One region of the Prevotella sp. P6B4 genome, then DNA from elsewhere that is predicted to be linked to it. Evidence: riboswitches for the same ligand, from Rfam matches in the RefSeq annotation. Region 1 holds a riboswitch; each other region holds the start of a gene.

Region 1 (4,215 bases):
TAGGTACGGCAGACTATTTTGGACTCATCTTTGTGGGCGATACGAAAAAGGTGTCTGATATGTGTAGAGCTACTGAAGCGTTTGATGTTTTTGAGAAGCCCTTTACCAATAGGTCGCTGTTTGCTGAAATAACAGAGAAAACCTCAACTGTTAACATGCTTATTGGTTCGAAGAAGTTTACTGAGGGTTGGAGTTGTTGGCGTGTGTCGCTGATGGGCCTGATGAACTTTGGTAAAAGCGAGGGCTCGCAGATTATCCAGATGTTTGGACGTGGTGTGCGTCTGAAAGGCTATAAGATGTCGTTGAAACGAAGCACGGCCCTTGATAGCAGCATTAAACCTCACGATAGCATGATACCTAAAGACTTAAAGGTGATGGAAACGCTGAACATCTTTGGTGTGCGCTCCAACTATATGGACCAGTTCAAGGCCTATTTGGAGGATGAAGGTCTGCCACAGAACGACAGCGAGATCGTAGAACTGACGATTCCTACGATACAGACGCTACCAGAGGGCTTGAAGATACTGAGAGTAGACAAGGACTATAACTTCAAGAAAGAAGTGCCTATCAGGAGTCTGCTGGATTATCGCAAGACTGTCCGTGTCACGCTTGACTGGTATCCAAAGATTCAAGTTAAAAAGAGAATAAGTGGAGAAAAAGATAGCGGCACAGCCGAGAAACATGAAGATTGGTTGAGAGACTGGCAGTTGGACTTGCTGAATTGGACAGAGGTATTCTTCGAGATGGTGGACTTCAAGAACGAACGTTCGTGGTATAATATGGAGATTCATCAGGAGGAGATGCGCGAGATCTTGTCTGACCGTCAATGGTACAAGTTATGGGTGCCAGAACGCTCGATGCAGTTCAGTAGCGATTATGGACGCGACGTGGCTGAATGGCAAGAGATTGCCGTAAGTTTGCTGAAAGCCTTCATCGACAAATCCTATAAGATGAAGCGAGGCAAGGAGGAATCGAAGCATCAGCATATCGAGGTGTTGACGAAGGAAGATCCCAACTTCATCAGGGAATATGAGATTGCTGTCAGCAAGACGCAGGACAATTGGATAAAGGCTTTACAGGGTATTGAGAAGGAAGTGCGCGAGGGTACGCTGAATGGCTTGCGTCGTATTGAGAACGAGAACTTCGAGGCTCTGTACTTCGCCCAGCATCTGTTTAACCCAATGATGTACCTGAACGAGCATTACAAGCCAGGTGAAAATGAGGTGGTGGAAATCTATCCTGTGGCTGTGAATAAGGGCGAACGAAAGTTTATCAATGACCTTCAGCGTTATTATCAGCAGCATGGCGAAGGACGAGAAATATATCTGCTGCGAAACGTCAGCCGCAAAGGTATCGGCTTCTTCGAGAATGCTGGTTTCTATCCAGACTTCATCCTTTGGATTCGTGAAGACAGGAAACAGTATGTGAACTTCATTGACCCCAAAGGCATCAGTCATCTGCATGGAATGGAAGACGAGAAGATACAACTGTACAAGTATCTGAAGGATGTTATCGAGCCGACGTTGGGTGATGACAGCATTGCCCTGAACAGCTTTATCATCAGCAACACGGACTATCGCCAGGTGGACTTCTGGGGTAAAGGTCAATTAGAGAAGTTCCATGAGAACCATGTGTTATTTCAACTAAACGATGGTTATGTGGACGATATGATGGAGATGATTAAGTCGGCGTGATAGGATGAGTATTTTATGTACAATCGCCGCCCTTGCAAGAGCAGACTGCAAAGGCGACGTTTGTATAGGGTCAGTTGATGACTACCAATTTGTTGTTGGGTAGATCATACCTGACAGGATGGGCAAACGATATGGTCTTTCTGCCTGCTACGGCTGCGGTGTCGATGCCGCGCCGCTTGAACTCGTCAAGGAGCGCTTGGTCGTGATAGGCTCGCATACTGGACCATCCATGATTACCAACCTGGGCGTTGAAAACTGTGACTAACTCGGGAATCTGCATGTCTGCGAATTGCAGTGCATACTTCGTGTAATAAATGTGCTGTTGCATAACGTTTTGTTTTGAAGTGAATACTATTGCTTCCGCATCGTACTGACCACCGTGGCTACGTTTTGCTCGGTTGGCGAGTCCATCCGAAGATGACTGCTCTTGATGCTTTCGGGTGCAAAAATACAAAAATTCAGCAAAATAGCCAATTCTTTCTTGGGTGAAATTGACTGAAAATGCAAAAAAGATACGAAAAAGTTTGGCGGTTTGTGAAAATATGTATAATTTTGCCGCCGTTTTTCAAATTTATGTAAACAAAGAGCAATGCTGCAACAAAGAATGAACATATCAACACTGTTACCACTTCAGGGCAAAGAGAGCTTTGGAGGCTTCTGCTATGTTCATACGAACGACTCGATGAGTATTGCAGCACGTGACTGGTACACGAACACTTTCCAACGAACATCATCAAATAGAGAATCTGACCGGACGGCATAGATGCAGCCGAACTTCAGAGTATAAGAGATAACGAGACCGTTGGAAAGAGCTTACCAAACTTTCCAACGGTTTTTCGTTATCTGTGTGTCCATTATCCGTACTTCTCCACTCCTTAGCTAGTGGGCACAACCTAAACAACAACAGTATTAACCGCGCAGCGATGCGCACAAAAAGAAAAGAACAATGTTAGAATTCAAGAAGTACAGCTCTATCGAAAACTCCTTTAGCCGTGAGTTCATGGAGCACGTAGTGGCAGAGATGCCACAGGATTTGGAATATGTGGTGCAGGAGAAGGTGCATGGTGCCAACACCAGCTTCCTTTGCGATGGTGAGACCTTAAGGTTTGCCAAGCGTACGTCGGTGCTGGAGGAGGGCGAGCAGTTCTATGACTACCCTGAGTTGCTCGAAAGATACAGGGACAGAGTGCTGAAGCTATTCGGTGGCATCAAGGCAAAGTATCCCGAGGTGACTCATATCTCTGTGTTTGGTGAGATGTTCGGTGGTCTGTATCCTCATGATGGGGTCAAAGCAAGACAGAAAGTCGGCCTCATCCAAAGAGGTGTCTGTTATACTCCTGACCATGAGTTTTATGGCTTCGACATCTACCTCTTCACTGAGGAGGGTGGAAGGTTCCTCCCTGTTGATGAGGTTAACGAGATCTTTGAGACCTGTGGTTTCTTTTATGCCAAGACTCTCTTCAGAGGGACTTTGGCCGAGTGCCTGAAGCAGCCTAACGCTTTCCAAAGCAAGATTGCCGAGTGGCTTGAACTTCCTGCTATCGAGGACAACATCTGCGAGGGTATCGTTATCCGTCCTGTCACTCCAATGTATCTAAGGAACGGCTCTCGAGTGCTTATCAAGAGTAAGAACGAACGGTTCGCAGAGCGGAAGAGCGCCAAGCGCCGTACCAAGCTCTTTGTCGAGCCAGTGCCTTATAGTGATGAATTGAAGGCCCTGATTGTCGAGGGTGAAACCTACGTCACTGAGAACCGTCTGGCAAACGTGGTGAGCCATATCGGTGAGGTGCATTTCCCTAAGGACTTTGGCAAGGTGATGGGGTTGTTCTCCAAGGATGTGCTCGAAGACTTCCTCAAGGAGCATGGCAACTTGTATACTGCACTTGAAAAGAGCGAGCAGAAACTATTGAACAAGGAACTCAACAAATTCTGTACTGCCCTTGTGAAGCAGGTCTATATGAGCCAGGCTTATATCATGGAATAGTAATTCGTCTCTCCCGGTTAAAGGCTGGGGGAGACATAAAGAGAGATCTATTCTCTTCTGCAATGTAACATTTCATATTTATCCCTACTTATAGGTAGAAAATTCAAAAGAATAGAACAATGAATAAGATTTATTTTACGGCCGACTTGCATTTCGGCCATTCGAACATATTGAAGCATTCACCTAAGCGCCCGTTTTCGGATACGGTGGATATCGTGGCACACGACGAATGGTTGCTTGACCTTTGGAAGAGCACGGTTGACAAGCGTGATACTGTATATATTCTGGGTGATTTGACATTCCTGAAGAGTGAGAATGCCCGCCATCTGTTGGAGAAACTGCCTGGGCAGAAGTTTCTGATTGAGGGAAACCACGATGGTTCGATTCGAGCGTACAAGAACTATTTCAAAGAGGTCTATCAGATTAAGGAGATGCGCTTCAAGCCTTCTGTGGCACCGTTCCTAAGAGAGGATCTATGCGTGGTGATGCGCCACTACCCGATGGTGACATGGAACCAGAAACCTCGAGGATCTATAA
Region 2 (4,215 bases), on a different contig from region 1:
CCGCCTGGCTTCGGCCATCATCAGCGTAATCAAGTGCTGATGACCGCGATGCACGCCATCGAACACACCGATGGTAGCAGTGCATTCACAAGGTATCTGAATGCTATCTATATCGTTTATTATCTTCATAATTGGCCGCAAAGTTACTCAAAAATCCCCAATTTAGCTTTACAAATCAATGATTTTTAGTTATTTCCTCTTAAAAATTTGGATATTTAAAGAAATTCACGTACCTTTGCAACCGCTTTTTAGGCAAAGCATCGGACTTGTAGCTCAGTTGGTTAGAGCAACAGACTCATAATCTGGAGGTCCCTGGTTCAAGCCCAGGCTGGTCCACCCCTGAAAATCAGAGAGTTACGAGAATTTCGTGACTCTCTTTTTCTTTCATGGTGACCTTCAGGTGACCTTTTCAAGTCCAAACTGGGTCGTTTCAGCATTCTGAAATGAATGAAAATTTCGTGAATTCTCATGAAATATTAATCACAATTAAATATGCTGACCATGATCATGGAACCAGGCATTGTCAAGCCATGATTTATCCTTTTTGTTCCTACGAGACTTCTTTTTATGCTTTGGCTTCTTATCATGATCATCAAAGAGCGCGACAATAATCATCATTAAAATAATAAATGTCATAAGTTTATTTTTTATTTGTTACTAATTCTTTCAACCATTATTCGCATTCATCATCAATTATTATCCAGTGTTTAATCTCATCGTCTATCATTTTACGTAATTCATCGATAAAAGCATTTACCGATGCGGTTCTATTATTTATCTTATCCATTCCCTCCACCAGCCTTTCCCAAAAAGACACATTGATATAGGTATCGCAATTATTAATACGGATAGTTACGAACCCATGTTTTGCAAAAACCTCATCGCGTAACATGTCTTTTTGTAAACGCCTACGATGGTATTCGCCATCAATTTCAACACAAATCTTCTCCTCTCTGAAGAATAAATCTGGGAAGAAAGCTGTCTTGCAATCCTTGAAAGCAATAGGAGGATTGCATTCCACCCTTGCTTTCATACTATCAGGCAGGAGTTTATATGCGGCCCGCTCACTCTTTGTTCGGCAGACTTTCTGTTTCTTTTCATGCATTTTATCGCATGCAGTCAAATTTCTGTATATACTTTCCATCGCTCAAAAACTAAAATTTATCCCCCACCCGCCACAGGGGGTAAAGGGCATCTAACCAAAATTTCGTTGCAGAAAGGACGAGGAAAGACAGGCTTTAGCGCAAGACTTTGATCGAAAATACTACCCGCAGGTGTGGAGATTTTCGAAGCAAACCACAGGCTTGGCCTTGCACATAAGACGGTCGCTCGTACCTTTGCATAGAAATTTAGGTCAGATGACATTTGCCCTGCATGAGTTGGAATCAACTCTCCCTTCTATCAAGTTCGATACAACCGTATCGCTAATATATAATAATGTATATATGGACATAGCAGTCCATTGCAGGCTACCCGCTATGGAACGCTATTTATTCGACTATCAAGGATATAGCCATCAAAAAAGAGTGCCATTCTTCATTAGAAAGACACTCTATAAAAATACCCAGGAATAACCTGCCCTACTATAAACCTGACATCAGTACTTCCATGGCCAGTTCCTCTGCCTGGAATACTTCAAGGCCACTAAGTCGGTTATTCTCATACTCTTGGCCAGCCAAATCGGCACGGTCATTGATAAATTCGGCATCATTGGCCCTTGGATCATCGTTATCAACAAGATACTTTTTCAGATAAAGCGCATAATAGTTGAAATCTACTTTTGCCATATAAACCTCCTTTTTCACGTGTTAATAATCAATCTAAGCCTTCTGTATGACTTCTCTCCTCTTCACGCAGAAGGTGGTTCAGATAGTTCCCTGAAGACTCTTCGTTCTCAGGAACTGCACGTCGAGCGCAGTACTCCTTGAAGTCACGTGTTTGCTCTTCGGACTGATGTGTTACATAATCCAAACCTGTGATTTTCTCATCATACAACATCCGAGCGAGTTCGCTTGGATTGTAAAATCTGTTTTCGAGTGTCATTTTTTCCATTGTTATAAAGCTTATGTTAATTAGTTACTTTGAATATCGAATGTCACGAGCTTCCCAACAAATCGTCAGAACATTGAGGTTGTAGCCCTTCTTCATACACGATAGTATCCCAGCGATCGCCCAGTATTGGTCTTCCTCCCTTTGCGAAAGCACCCAATCCCAAGCGTTCGTGCCGTTCTCTAACTTCGTCTGCTGAAGTAGCTGCTTCTGCTCTTCTGTGATGGTATGCTCTTTCTCCATGTTGCAAATATACAAAGAATTATGGAGATAGGTACAACAATTCTGTTAACGTTAACAAAATAATCAAAGATAATCATTTGACTATAAAATTTGGTCGTTTCAGAACATTTGCGTACCTTTGCACCCGAAGCATCAAGAGCAGTACCCGAAAGGGTGACTCGCCAACCGAGCTTTAGCTTAGCCACGGTGGTCAGTACGATGCGGAAGATTAGTATTCACTTCAAAAACAAAAAGTTATGCAACAGCACATTTATTACACAAAGTATGCCCTGCAATTCGCAGACATGCAAATTCCAGAGTTAGTTAATGAGTTCAACGCATTGGTGCAAAGCCGTGCATGGTCAAGTATGCGAGCCTATCACGACAAGGCACTTATTGATGAATTTAAGAATCGTGGCATCGATGTGTCCGCAATCAGCGACAGACACACCATCAATTTTGCTAAGCCAGTCAAGTATGATATTAATCGCAATCTGTTGATTGCTATAGACTAAATACCACACGGGACCTTGTCGTCTGCTCTTGACAGGCCCTGATTTTTACCATTTTTTGTGTAAAAACTATTAAATATTGACATTATTTACTCATATCTACTTTATTTTGATTATCTTTGTGTATTGAATAACCTAAAACAAAGACGAAGATGAACAATTTACAGTTGACAATAGTTTTAAAAGAAAAAGATACTCTGAGATATAAATTCCCACAGGAAGAATTCTATGAGCATGTATCACTTAAGTTAGCTGGTCAAATAGGAGAAGACGATATTCGTTTTTTAAATGGATATTCTTCAACAGAAGTCCTAAATGAAGATTATGGTGCCTTCGAATATTTACCCGATGTAGGACGATGGAGAACTATAGATTTAGATCTCTCAGAAGTATATCCAGAAAATTTTAATCTCAATGAACTGGATGAGATAAGAGGACTAAGGTCTATTATTCTACCAAATGATCTTAAATATGTCAACTGGTGGTATTTGAAGAGCGATACCAATACCACTACTTCGTCTTTAGTTGTTTCAGAAGGGTCGAAAATGATAAATCAAGAATCTTTCTGTAAATGGGAAATACTTAGTAATGTTAGTTTACCCAGTACATTGGAAAAGATTTCTCCAGACTCATTCGTCGGTTGCAACTCGTTAAAATCATTCAAATTCCCTAATGGATCTCAATATTTTGTGGTATGCGACGGTGTTCTTTTTTCATCAGATAAAAGGATTCTCATCGCATTCCCTCCTGCTTTGAAAATCGAAAAATATGAAATTCCAGAAGGAACAACTGTTATTGCAGAAAGAGCATTTAAGCATAATCCATATATTGAAGAAATTGTCATTCCCGCTTCGGTTGTACGAATTCAGGATTTTGCTTTTGAGAACTGTGCAAGTCTCGAGTGGATAGGAGTGCATTCAGAAAACCATTTCTATTATTCTCGCCATGGAATACTTTATGAGAAGGACGTCCCCGCAATAGATTCCGATTGCGACGGATATTCACATTCTCATTTGGACAAAATAATTTGTGTTCCAGCTGCATTAAATAAATCAGAATTGAATTTAGATAAAGTTCTTCTTGCCCCACGATGTTTTTCTGGTTGCCGCAACATCAAAAGCATAAGATATGAGCATTGTTTCTATAGAATAGATGGTGCTTTTAATGGTAATAATGACATCAAAGAGATCAGCTTTTGTTTGATACATGTGTTACCAATGTTTTATGAATGCCAGAAACTTAAGAAATTGAGTATTCGCGGATCATTTTCTGGAGAACTTGGCCATTCAATTCCTCGAACAAAGAACCTGCAAGAAATTAATTTAGAGGATAATGAGGACTATGTTACTGTTGATGGAGTTGTGTTTACAAGTGATGGGGATTTAATCTTCTATCCTCCTCAAAAAAAAGATAAGATATATGTAGTACCTGA
Region 3 (4,215 bases), on a different contig from region 1:
AAGCGTCTGATTCTTAACACCATGCTGTCAGACGAAGACTATGCTGACGCCATTCTTCGCGTTTACAACAATCCCATCTGCGAAGTTATCGACAATTACAACACCAGCGCCTATTACGAACCCTCACCATATATCGCCCGCAGCTACTATGCCGGCGGGTTTATGTAAGGAATAAAGCATAAGTAAAGGGTATCTTCTTACTGATGCAGGCTGCTTATCACTGACAATTCGCCCTCAAGTTGAGGATGAATTTCTAATACCTTAGAATAAAGAAGATAAAAATTCCAATCAACTTCACCCAACTTAGGACATCTACTAATATATAGACTTTTCACTATTATTGTGGAGAGAGAAGATTATTGCGATTTTTCATAAGGCTTTCTCTGTATTGGAATGCATCAGGTTCGTCTACAAAGTTTGCATCAACTCCTTTCTCTCTCAATGCCGCTTTTATTTCATCTAACGTCACATTGAAATATTCTTTGCGATAGTTTATAGAGTTAACCTTCTTGGCATCGAATCTTCTATGTAAGTCTGCCTCCAATGCTGGTGCATCCTCACTATATATAAAGGTGTGTACGTCAAATGGGAATGGAACGCTAGCGTTACTTAATTCCATAATACGCTCCATCGGGTCTAATCGACGAGTCATTCCAATCTTATAGACATCTTTTCCAAAAGAACCTATATTAGAGATAACATAAACATAGCCTATCTTAGTTTGTTGTGCCATACTCATTGCTCTCTCTCTTAGTTCACGAGCTTCAACAAGAGCATTCTCCAGTCCCTTTATCTGTTCCTGCAATTTCTGTATCTTTTCCTGAGTCTGCGCTTCAGCCATTTCTCTCTTCTTCTTTTCAAGAGCCTCTTGTGCCTTTTCTTCATCTTTTAGAGCCTTTTTTATAGCACGCTCATATTCACGTTGTGCCTCACGTTCTTCTCGCTCCTTTTCTCGTTCAATCTGTTGCTTTTGTATATATAAATACTTTGCTTCCATATAATTAAATAGATTCTTTCCATATGATGGATCTATTCGAAATCCCGTTCCAATCATACGCAATTCTAAAATATTAACAAGAGAACCTATTTTGACTTTAATCGTATCCCAATCTGAGTTTTTCATTTCTTTTATGATTTTAACAATATTGAGTTGTGCAAATTCATTTAACAAATTACACAAATATATTTCAGCAAAAGTCCATTCCTGTGGATTAACTTTATATGGAGGTTTCAATAACATTTTCTTTAAATCCAAAGCAAGTTGTATCTGGTCAATATTAACACCGTCAATAGTTTCTCGCAAATTTCTCAAAGCCTCATCTTCACAAAGATTTGCTCTTTGGTATATTTCATGTATTACCTCTAAGCGAATCTTGTCTTTATGATTTTTCAGATAACTATTAATATCTGCTTTTATGTCATTCAATTCATGAATATATTCACTAGTTTGTTCTTTAATATTGTTTATTTCATAGGCATAATTAATATCACGCTGTTTTACCAATTCCTCTCGAAGATTGGTTAGTTCTTTGTTTGCATCTTCAATTTTCAGCTCTATGGCATGTAATTCATCCTCTCTTTGCTTCTTCTTATCATAATAAGAATGATTTTCTTCTCTAAGATTGTGATATTTACACAATTCTTCAAAATCTACTTCATCCAACGCAACCAAATATGGAGATCCAACGTCAAATAACAAGAATTCATCAGAAGATTCCATACAATTTAATTTTCTGGTTGATCTCGTTAACAAAGCATGCAACTTTTCATATCTTTCATGAAGGCTATCAACTTGCTTCTTTGTTTTTTCTTTGTCCTGTTGCAAATCATATAGTTCATTCTTCTGAGCCACAACAAGATTCTTCAATTCAACAATCTGACTTCTTAACTCTTCTTTTTCTTTCTCCTCAGAAGCCACCTCGTCACGTAAAGAAACAACTTGTTGCTGCAAAGCTGCTATTTCTGCTTTTCTCTCGTTTACTTTTTCTTCGTGGGATTTTAGAAAATCAAATATTGCCATAATCAGAATCTTTTAAATGATGCTGCAAATATACGAAAAAAATCTTATCATAGCCATTTTCAAAGAATAATCTGATATCCTTATGTTGTCTTTTGTATCAGAACATCCTTTCCATACTCATACCACCAGCGAGTAGCATCACCAAGAGCATAAACACGTTCGCTGATAAAGTCTGGGTATTTAGGAGTGAGTTCTGCAGCATTGAAGCCTGCTATAACACAGAGGAAAGAGAAATCCCCCTCAATGTATTCGCACCAATGGTTCTGTCCCAAACACCAGCCAAGGATATTGTCAAACTCAGCCTCCGTCTTGGGTAATTGGACGTGAGCCACAACATGAGGTTTCGACTGCTGGTAAATTAGCCAATAGTCACCATGTCCCTCAACATGGCGCATTTCAGTCCTGAACGCATCACGTTCTACATGTCTGAACTCCAGCCCACGATGCTGCATACGTGGGAACATTACAAAGTCACTCTTTTCAATTTTCTTGATTTCCATAATCGTTTATCTTTAGTGGATTAAACATTCACTCACATCCTTTTACCACCGCTGCCAACGATTCTGTTTAGGCCGGTTGGTGGGCATTATGCCACTCTTGATGCAATATCTGGGTACAAAAATACAAATTAGTTTTGGAATATACAATTATTTGCACAAAAAGATTAGCATTTTTTGCAGATTCGACTATTATTCGTATTTTTGCGGAAAAGTATGCCAAAGGTGTATTTAATACTATATGATTTATATGAGCCCCAAATGGTCTCAATACATTAAAACGACATTTATGAAACAGTATTTAGAACTATTGGACAGAGTTCTTGGCAATTCGAAAACTCTTAGTAATATTGAGTTTGACAAAGAGTACAAAGATAATCCTATTCAAATTATCCTTAGTGCTCCACTTGTTCTAAATGAATCAATGTGCATTTACAGAGGGAGGCTTGCTGATGACATTGGGAAAAATGAAGATTTATCAAATCCTGCAACATTTTCTTATGTTCCCATAGCACTGAACAAAGATGGACTGCCCAAAATGGGAAGGGCAAACTATAAAGGACAATCCATTTTCTATGCATCTGTACAAATGAAAACGAACTTCAAGGAAATAAGCAAAAATAGCAGTATTGGCGATGAAGCATATATGGCCAAATGGAAACTCAAGCCTAATTCAAATCTCCGTTTATATCGTACAATACCTGCATGGGGAATTAATACTGACAAAGAGCCTAACAGTCTTTTCACAATAACAGATCCCAATATTGTTAATAGTGAGTTAGGAATTTATTTGAAACGTTTAGGCTATATTATGATTTCGAATGAAGGAATTGGAAAATATCTTGCCTCATCGTATATAGCGAATTGTATTTATTCTGCCAATGGCTATGCTATAGATTCGGTTGGGAACAAATATGAAGTCTATTATGATGGAATTGTTTACCCCAGCGTTGCCGCAGGTGAAACTGAAGAAATAAATATCGCACTAAAACCTGAATTCGTAGACAAGAACCTTGAACTTGAATGGGTAATCAAAGGAAGATTAGCTCCAGATATGCGTTCTGTGAAATACGAAAAAATAGGAATAAATGAAAAAGGAATAATCGTTTGGTATACGTCATTTATAAACGAAGAATCTATAACAAATATAATCACCCACTACTTTGACTTGGATGGGAATTGTATTGATGTGTCGAAAGGAAAGATTCTTGATGCTGACAATAAAACTGTTAACTCAGAGATACCTTTTGATCATGCTATAAAAATCCATCACGATGAAATGTTTAATGCTTTAGCCCAATTTATACCTACCGAATTAAAGGAGAATCAAAAAATAACGAAATCATCTTTAGAGAAGAGTGTGAATCTTGACATTATCCGAGAATTTAATGGTTGGAGTTTTATTTGTGATGGCAAGAGTACGTCACTAAGTAAAGTCATTTATACTATCACATTGAAGAACCAACTTAGAGAAATAACTACAGACGAAGTGAAATAATTACAACAGTACATTTGCAGTACGGACTAGGGAGTACTACAGTACGGCTACGGGCGCACTGGAGTACGGATACTAAAGTACTGCAGTACGCTTAGAGGCGTACTGCAGCTAGTATTAATGGGGAGTTTCGATAGGGTTAATCGTCCCAGCAGTAATGCTCTTCGTAGGCATCGAACTCAAGGTGCTCGAGGCCTATTTCT

The links. A riboswitch is a leader RNA that binds a small molecule or an ion and turns the genes downstream of it on or off. The one in region 1 is predicted to bind S-adenosylmethionine.
Region 2: linked by a shared signal. The riboswitch ahead of T491_RS0104695 (hypothetical protein) and the one ahead of T491_RS0105415 (hypothetical protein) in region 1 are both predicted to bind S-adenosylmethionine.
Region 3: linked by a shared signal. The riboswitch ahead of T491_RS0111165 (hypothetical protein) and the one ahead of T491_RS0105415 (hypothetical protein) in region 1 are both predicted to bind S-adenosylmethionine.

Annotation. Positions count from the first base shown of each region.
Region 1 covers NZ_JHVE01000006.1:52,291-56,505, forward strand. Annotated here, with positions in the region: gene T491_RS0105410 (DEAD/DEAH box helicase family protein) at 1-1,694, shown strand, start outside; gene T491_RS0105415 (hypothetical protein) at 1,765-2,022, opposite strand; SAM-I-IV-variant riboswitch at 2,020-2,133, opposite strand; gene T491_RS17630 (hypothetical protein) at 2,299-2,457, shown strand; gene T491_RS15770 (RNA ligase, Rnl2 family) at 2,641-3,678, shown strand; gene T491_RS16960 (metallophosphoesterase) at 3,798-4,215, shown strand, end outside.
Region 2 covers NZ_JHVE01000005.1:60,790-65,004, reverse strand. Annotated here, with positions in the region: gene ribF (riboflavin biosynthesis protein RibF) at 1-129, opposite strand, end outside; tRNA gene T491_RS0104730 (tRNA-Ile) at 263-336, shown strand; gene T491_RS18170 (hypothetical protein) at 487-618, opposite strand; gene T491_RS0104720 (DUF559 domain-containing protein) at 674-1,144, opposite strand; gene T491_RS15695 (DUF1896 family protein) at 1,584-1,805, opposite strand; gene T491_RS0104705 (hypothetical protein) at 1,816-2,052, opposite strand; gene T491_RS0104700 (hypothetical protein) at 2,077-2,292, opposite strand; SAM-I-IV-variant riboswitch at 2,417-2,530, shown strand; gene T491_RS0104695 (hypothetical protein) at 2,529-2,786, shown strand; gene T491_RS0104690 (leucine-rich repeat domain-containing protein) at 2,936-4,215, shown strand, end outside.
Region 3 covers NZ_JHVE01000016.1:71,031-75,245, forward strand. Annotated here, with positions in the region: gene T491_RS0111155 (hypothetical protein) at 1-168, shown strand, start outside; gene T491_RS17130 (GIY-YIG nuclease family protein) at 338-2,020, opposite strand; gene T491_RS0111165 (hypothetical protein) at 2,101-2,520, opposite strand; SAM-I-IV-variant riboswitch at 2,519-2,629, opposite strand; gene T491_RS0111170 (RES domain-containing protein) at 2,807-4,015, shown strand; gene T491_RS0111175 (DUF6078 family protein) at 4,152-4,215, opposite strand, start outside.